DNA from 2 places in the Mesorhizobium sp. M0159 genome. Region 2 is predicted to be linked to the other one. Evidence: predicted binding sites of a transcription regulator. Region 2 holds the regulator's gene; the other holds the start of a gene.

Region 1 (3,413 bases), on a different contig from region 2:
CCGCCCATACCTCCCGCGCCACCCATAGCGGGCGAAACCTTCTGCGGAATGTCCGCGATCATTGCTTCAGCGGTGATCAGGAGCGCGGCAATCGAGCCGGCATCCTGCAGGGCCGTCCGAACGACCTTGGCGGGGTCGACGATACCGGCCTTGATCATGTCGACATAGACTTCGTTCTGGGCGTCGAAGCCCTGATTGTGATCCTTGCTGTCGGAGAGCTTGCCGACGACGATCGAACCTTCAACGCCGGAATTCTCGGCAATCTGGCGGATCGGCGCTTCAAGTGCTCTCAGCACAATCGAAATACCTGCCGTCATGTCAGCATTCGCGCCAGTAAGCTCAGTCAAAGCTGCCTTGGCGCGCAAAAGCGCAACACCGCCGCCGGCAACGATGCCTTCTTCCACGGCTGCACGAGTGGCGTTCAGCGCATCATCGATGCGGTCCTTCTTTTCCTTGACTTCCGTCTCGGTCGCGCCGCCGACGCGAATGACGGCAACGCCGCCAGCCAGCTTGGCGAGACGTTCCTGGAGTTTCTCCTTGTCGTAATCCGAGGACGTTTCCTCGATCTGCAACTTGATCTGCTGGACGCGCGCCTGGATGGTGGCTTTCTCGCCGGCGCCGTCGATGATCGTCGTCGTATCCTTCTCGATGAGCACGCGCTTAGCCCGCCCGAGCATGTCGATCGTGACGTTCTCGAGTTTGATGCCGAGATCCTCGGAAATCATCTGGCCGGCGGTGAGCACGGCAATGTCTTCCAGCATCGCCTTGCGCCGGTCACCGAAGCCTGGCGCCTTGACGGCTGCGACCTTGAGGCCGCCGCGCAGCTTGTTGACGACCAGCGTTGCTAGCGCCTCGCCTTCGACGTCTTCCGAGATGATCAGCAGCGGCTTACCGCTTTGCACCACAGCTTCGAGGATCGGCAGCAACGCCTGCAAATTGCCGAGCTTCTTCTCATGGATGAGAACGTAAGGGTCCTCCAGCTCCGCGCGCATCTTCTCGGCATCGGTGACGAAATAGGGCGAGAGATAGCCACGGTCGAACTGCATGCCTTCGACGACATCGAGTTCGGTTTCGGCTGTCTTGGCTTCTTCGACGGTGATCACGCCCTCATTGCCGACCTTGTTCATCGCCTTGGCGATCATGGCGCCGACCGACGCGTCGCCATTGGCGGCGATCGTACCAACCTGGGCGATCTCGTCCGAAGATTTGACTTTCCTGGCCCTGGCTTGAATGTCCTTCACCACAGCAGCCACAGCAAGATCGATGCCGCGCTTGAGATCCATCGGGTTCATGCCCGCGGCAACGAATTTGGCACCTTCGCGCAGGATGGAAGCGGCCAGCACCGTGGCTGTCGTCGTGCCGTCGCCGGCGAGGTCGTTGGTCTTCGAGGCCACTTCGCGCACCATCTGGGCGCCCATGTTCTCGAACTTGTCGGCAAGCTCGATTTCCTTGGCGACGGCGACACCATCCTTGGTGATGCGCGGCGCGCCATAGGCCTTGTCGATGACGACATTGCGGCCTTTGGGGCCGAGCGTCACCTTGACGGCGTTGTTCAGAATTTCGACGCCGCGAAGCATCCGGTCGCGGGCATCGGTAGCGAATTTGATTTCCTTGGCAGACATGATTTTACGTCCAGTTCAGTCTTGAAATTGCGGGATCGGAAATCGCCCGGTCAGGCGGCTTTCTTGGCCGCTTTGATCTTCTCGACGATGCCCAAAATGTCGCTCTCCTTCATGATCAGGAGGTCCTCGCCGTCGATCTTGACCTCGGTGCCGGACCATTGGCCGAACAGGATGAGATCGCCGGCCTTGACGTCGAGCGGGATCAGCTTGCCGCTCTCGTCACGCGAGCCCGGGCCCACGGCGATCACTTCGCCTTCCTGAGGCTTTTCCTTGGCGGTGTCGGGAATAATGATCCCGCCCTTGGATTTGGTATCGCCTTCCGCGCGCCGAATGACGACGCGGTCGTGGAGTGGCCGGAATTTCATTGGGGGTTCTTTCTGCCGCCGCACATAGAGCGACTGCAACACTTAACATAGCCCCTTTGGCACTCGAATGATAGGAGTGCCAAATTTTTAATTCCTCAAACCGAAAATATTTGAAATGAAATCAGTCGTTTTTACCGGCGCTTTTGGCCGTCCGAAAGGCGGAGCCATAAGCAATTTTATTGTAATTCATCCCTCTTAATTTTGCCGACAACAGACTATATTAATCCGCAATTACGAGACAAACCTATCGAGCCTTGATTGAATGTGCATCGAGAGATATATACAGTTCGCGAAAATTTGGCACGATTTGGCTTTCCCGGTCCCGATCGACATAGGTCCGCGACCTTCGACCCACCATGAAGCACCGAATTTTCGACAGCGAATGTATAGCGCTTATCCGGCGCGCATGTCGCTCTGTTCGAGCCTTTGAACCACGGCGCTGACCACGGATGTACTGGCAGCATTGGGATCTTTCCGGTTCGGATGGAAAAGATGCAGGAGGGGCGTCGGCGTGCTCCTGCGGAAAGCCGCACCCCCTCATGCAACGCAGCCTCCCCGCGTGGGGAGCGCTTGCCCGCGCTACGGCGGCGGCTTTCCATGCGAGCCGCTTCAAAAATGATGCTGCGAAACGGCTCCGGCTTTATCCGACGAACGCCTCACGCATCCGAGCGAACATGCCGGGCTGTCTCCCGGCAATTGCCGCACGGATGTGACGGGCGGCCGTTACGGCGCTCACCGTCGCGCCGAAATGACAATAGCAGATGATCTCATGCAATTGCCTGTCGGTCAGTTCGAAGAACCGCTTCGCTTCGCCGTAGTTGTCGCTTTCCAACCCGGCGGCGCGGAGGACAGGATCCTCGAAAGCGACTGAGATCGGCGAGCCGTCGCCGCGCATGGCCCCGCGTGATCTAACCGGCTGATACTCGGTTTGGTGTAGCGTCGAGAGTCGCCGGTCAGGGTTCCGTTCAAGGAGCTCCGCCCAGCGTTCAAGACGTTCGCTGCGCGACATGGCCTGGCGCAGGTAGTCCTGATCGATCTCGGCGACGATCTGCAGTTGCTCAAGCGTCTGGTGCTTCATTTTAGCCTCCTATTCGGACGATAGTTGGCCCACCCATATCCTTCTTATACCTGCGGCCAGCGTGACTCCGACCGATCGTGAAGTCCAATCACGATGATGCTGGGAGGGCTTCCCCCCACAAAAATGCGGAGGCTTCGCAAAGATCCGGCCATTAATTTGGCGAACGCGGTCAAATGCGCGGCTGTTCGACGATGTCGGTCTGGAGTCCGTGCCGATCGAGGTGATCGACGGGCAGAGTCTGTGCTGGAGTAGCCCGGCTCCATCGCTGGCCGGGCAGCGGGATCAAGCGAGTGGCAGTTTAGCTTCGAAACCGCCGTAATTCTGAACGCGCACAATGCGAAGAGACGC
Region 2 (3,413 bases):
TGTCGCCGCAGCGGAAGAAGAGATGCCTGCCATCGACCTTGCCGAGCAGATCGAGCCCGAGCACGCCCGAATAGAACCGTTCCGCGGCAGCAAGGTCCGTCACGTAGAGTGCTGATTCCAGGATTGCAGAAGGGGTCACAGGATCGCCAATCTCATCAATATTGACCGCAGCTAAGCCACCGCCATTTGCTGCAAGCTGACCAGGCGCTGAATACCTTTCTTGGCGAGCCCCATCAGCGCCGCGAACTGCTCTTCCGAGAACGGCTCGCCCTCGGCCGTGCCTTGGATCTCGACGATGCCGCCCTTGCCGGTCATGACGAAATTGGCGTCGGTACTGGCCGAGGAATCCTCGATATAGTCGAGGTCGATGACCGGCTGGCCATCATGGATGCCGCAGGAGATCGCCGCAACGTGATCCTTCAGCACCTTGCCCAGGCTCGCCATCTGGCGGGTTTCCATCCAGCGCAGGCAGTCGTAGAGCGCCACCCAGCCGCCGGTGATCGAAGCGGTGCGCGTGCCGCCGTCGGCCTGGATCACGTCGCAGTCGACGGTGATCTGCTGCTCGCCGAGCGCCTGCAGATCGACCACGGCGCGCAGGGAGCGGCCGATCAGCCGCTGGATTTCCAGCGTGCGGCCGCCTTGTTTGCCGGCCGAAGCCTCGCGGCGCATGCGCTCGCCGGTCGAACGCGGCAGCATGCCGTATTCCGCCGTCACCCAGCCCTTGCCGGAGTTGCGCATCCAGCCCGGCACCTTTTCCTCCAGGCTGGCCGTACACAGCACATGCGTGTCGCCGAACTTCACCAGGCACGAGCCTTCCGCATGCTTGGAGACGCCGCGCTCGAAGGAGATGGGGCGCATTTCGTCGAATTGGCGTTTGGAAGGGCGCATTCAGGCTTCTTTCTTTCTTCGGAATCTTGGCCGGGGAATCTTGGCCGGCTTGTAGCCGCACGGGGCGTGAGGCGCAAAGGAAAATGGACCGGTTGCGCCGACACCGCGGAAGTCTATATCTTCGGGGCGGAGGTTTTTGGCTCGAAATGACAAAGGCAGTCGATCCCGGTTTGCAGTCGCACGTGCTCCCGTCGCACGCGCTGCAATCGCCCGCGCTTCAATCGCTCGACATGCGTTCGCGCGACATCTTCCGGCGCATCGTCGATTCCTATTTGAGGGATGGCGAGCCGGTCGGTTCGCGCAGCCTGTCGCGCATCCTGCCGTCGTCGCTGTCGCCGGCCACCATCCGCAACGTGATGAGCGACCTTGAGCATCTCGGCCTGATCTATGCGCCGCACATTTCGGCTGGCCGGTTGCCGACCCAGGCAGGCCTGCGCTTCTTCGTCGATGCTTTCATGGAACTTGGTGACCTCTCCGACGAGGAGCGCCGTACCATCGAGGCCCAGGTGCGCGCCTCCGGCTCGGGCGCGACGCTGGAGCATATGCTGACCGAGGCCAGCCAGATGCTGTCCGGCATGTCGCGCGGCGCCGGCCTCGTGCTCGCCGCCAAGAATGAGGTGGCGCTTAAGCACATCGAATTCATCCAGCTCGAGCCGACCAAGGCGCTGGCCGTGCTGGTCTCGCAGAACGGCGACGTCGAAAATCGCGTCATCGATCTGCCCGCCGGCATCACCATCTCGCAATTGCACGAAGCCTCCAACTTCCTCAACGCCCATATCCGCGGCCGCACCCTGGCCGAGGCGCGGGTCGAGATCGCCCGCATCAAGGAAGAGACCAGGGCAGCCCTCGACACGCTGTCGCAGGATCTGGTCGAGAAGGGCCTGGCGGTCTGGGCAGGCGCTGAAAGCGGCGTGCCTGGGCGGCTTATCGTGCGCGGCCGCGCCAATCTCCTGGAAAACGTCACTGCCCAGGCCGACATAGAATTGCTGCGGCATCTGTTTGAGGATCTGGAGACGCAGGATGGGCTGATCCAGCTTCTCGACCTCGCCGAGGCAGGCCCAGGCGTGCGCATATTCATCGGTTCGGAAAACAAGCTGTTTTCGCTGTCTGGCTCCTCGCTGGTGGTGGCACCCTATCGCGACAAGGACGCGCGCGTCGTCGGTGCGCTCGGCGTCATCGGGCCGACGCGGCTGAATTATGCGCGCATAGTACCGATGGTCGACTATACCGCGCAGCTGATTTCGCGCATGCTGAGCTAGGAGCCGCCGCGGGCCTGCCGCAAGGAGGAGAAAAGAATGGCGCTGGAATCGTTCAAGGCCCAGATCAGTCTGCTGCTCGAAGAAATGATCAACCAGCCAGAGGATCAGCACGAGGTGCAAGAGCAGTTGCGCGAGAAGCTGCAAGAGATGCGGGCGATGGGTCTGCCGCTGCCGGCCGATCTGGTCGCGCTGGAAAAGCGCCTCGACGACGACTTTTACGCCTCTGGCAACTGAACGGGTTCGGCTTCAAATCCTCGTGTGCTGGACGGCCGCTTGGAACGATCAATACCTGATGCCGTTTGCCCTGTTCGAGGCGAATCCCGGAGGACGTTGATGATCCGATCTGGCGGCTTTGCGGCCGTTGCCGCTGCCCTCCTTGTTGCGACACCGGCAGCCGCCCAGCAGGCGGACCAGAATGTGCTCAAAGGCGAAGCCGCGTTTGGCGATTGGCACGCCGACAGGCCTGGCGTCCGACGCCTGATTGGGCCGCGAGACATGCCGGCAGCCGACCCCGCCCAATCCGCTTCGAACGGCGCCGGCGTGGCGGAACGGCCCGAACGCGCCAAGCCAGAATTGCCGTCGGGCTTTTCGGCTGAAATGATCGCATCCGGCATCGTCAATCCACGTGTCGTGCGCGTCGCTCCGAATGGCGACCTGTTTGTTGCCAACAGCCATGCCGACCAAATACGCGTCTATCGTCTCGCCGAGGGCAGCGCCAAGCCCATCGAGAAAGCGATCTTCGCCAAGGGGCTCAATTATCCCTACGGCATCGCCTTCTATCCGCCAGGAGACAAACCGCAATGGGTTTATGTCGCGAACAGCGACAGCATCGTCCGCTTCCCCTATCGCGATGGCGACCTGAAGACATCCGGCAAACCAGAAACCATTGTCGCCCAAATCCCGTCGGGTGGTCACACGACCCGCGACATCGCCTTCTCGCAGGACGGCAAAACGCTTTATTTGTCGGTTGGCTCCGCCTCGAACGTCGCCGAGGATATAGGTAAGGAGCCGGATAGCGGCCTCGACGCCTGGGCCAAATCAAAGCCGCTCGGGGCGGCCTGGGGCTCCGAGGACGGCCGTGCCGATGTGCTCGCCTTTGACCCGGATGGGAAAAATCCCCGAACTGTCGCCACCGGCCTGCGCAACTGTACGGGCATGACCGTGCAGCCCGCCACCGGCGCATTGTGGTGCGTCGTCAATGAGCGCGACGAACTCGGCGACAATGTGCCGTTCGAATTTGCAACAGCGGTCAAGGACGGCGGATTC

The links. Region 2 encodes HrcA, which represses chaperone genes, less so after heat shock. Its sites were predicted from a motif close to GTTAGCACTCNCNNNNNGNGAGTGCTAAC; they were not measured.
Region 1: the regulator HrcA is predicted to act here: its motif matches at 2,043-2,071, upstream of NKJ32_RS27795 (co-chaperone GroES).

What each region holds. Positions count from the first base shown of each region.
Region 1 is NZ_JAMYTF010000041.1:11,000-14,412, forward strand. Features, by position in the region: gene groL (chaperonin GroEL) at 1-1,622, opposite strand, end outside; gene NKJ32_RS27795 (co-chaperone GroES) at 1,673-1,987, opposite strand; gene NKJ32_RS27800 (hypothetical protein) at 2,628-3,065, opposite strand.
Region 2 is NZ_JAMYTF010000017.1:3,359-6,771, forward strand. Features, by position in the region: gene NKJ32_RS17800 (VOC family protein) at 1-139, opposite strand, end outside; gene rph (ribonuclease PH) at 172-888, opposite strand; gene hrcA (heat-inducible transcriptional repressor HrcA) at 1,035-2,147, shown strand; gene NKJ32_RS17815 (hypothetical protein) at 2,184-2,381, shown strand; gene NKJ32_RS17820 (PQQ-dependent sugar dehydrogenase) at 2,481-3,413, shown strand, end outside.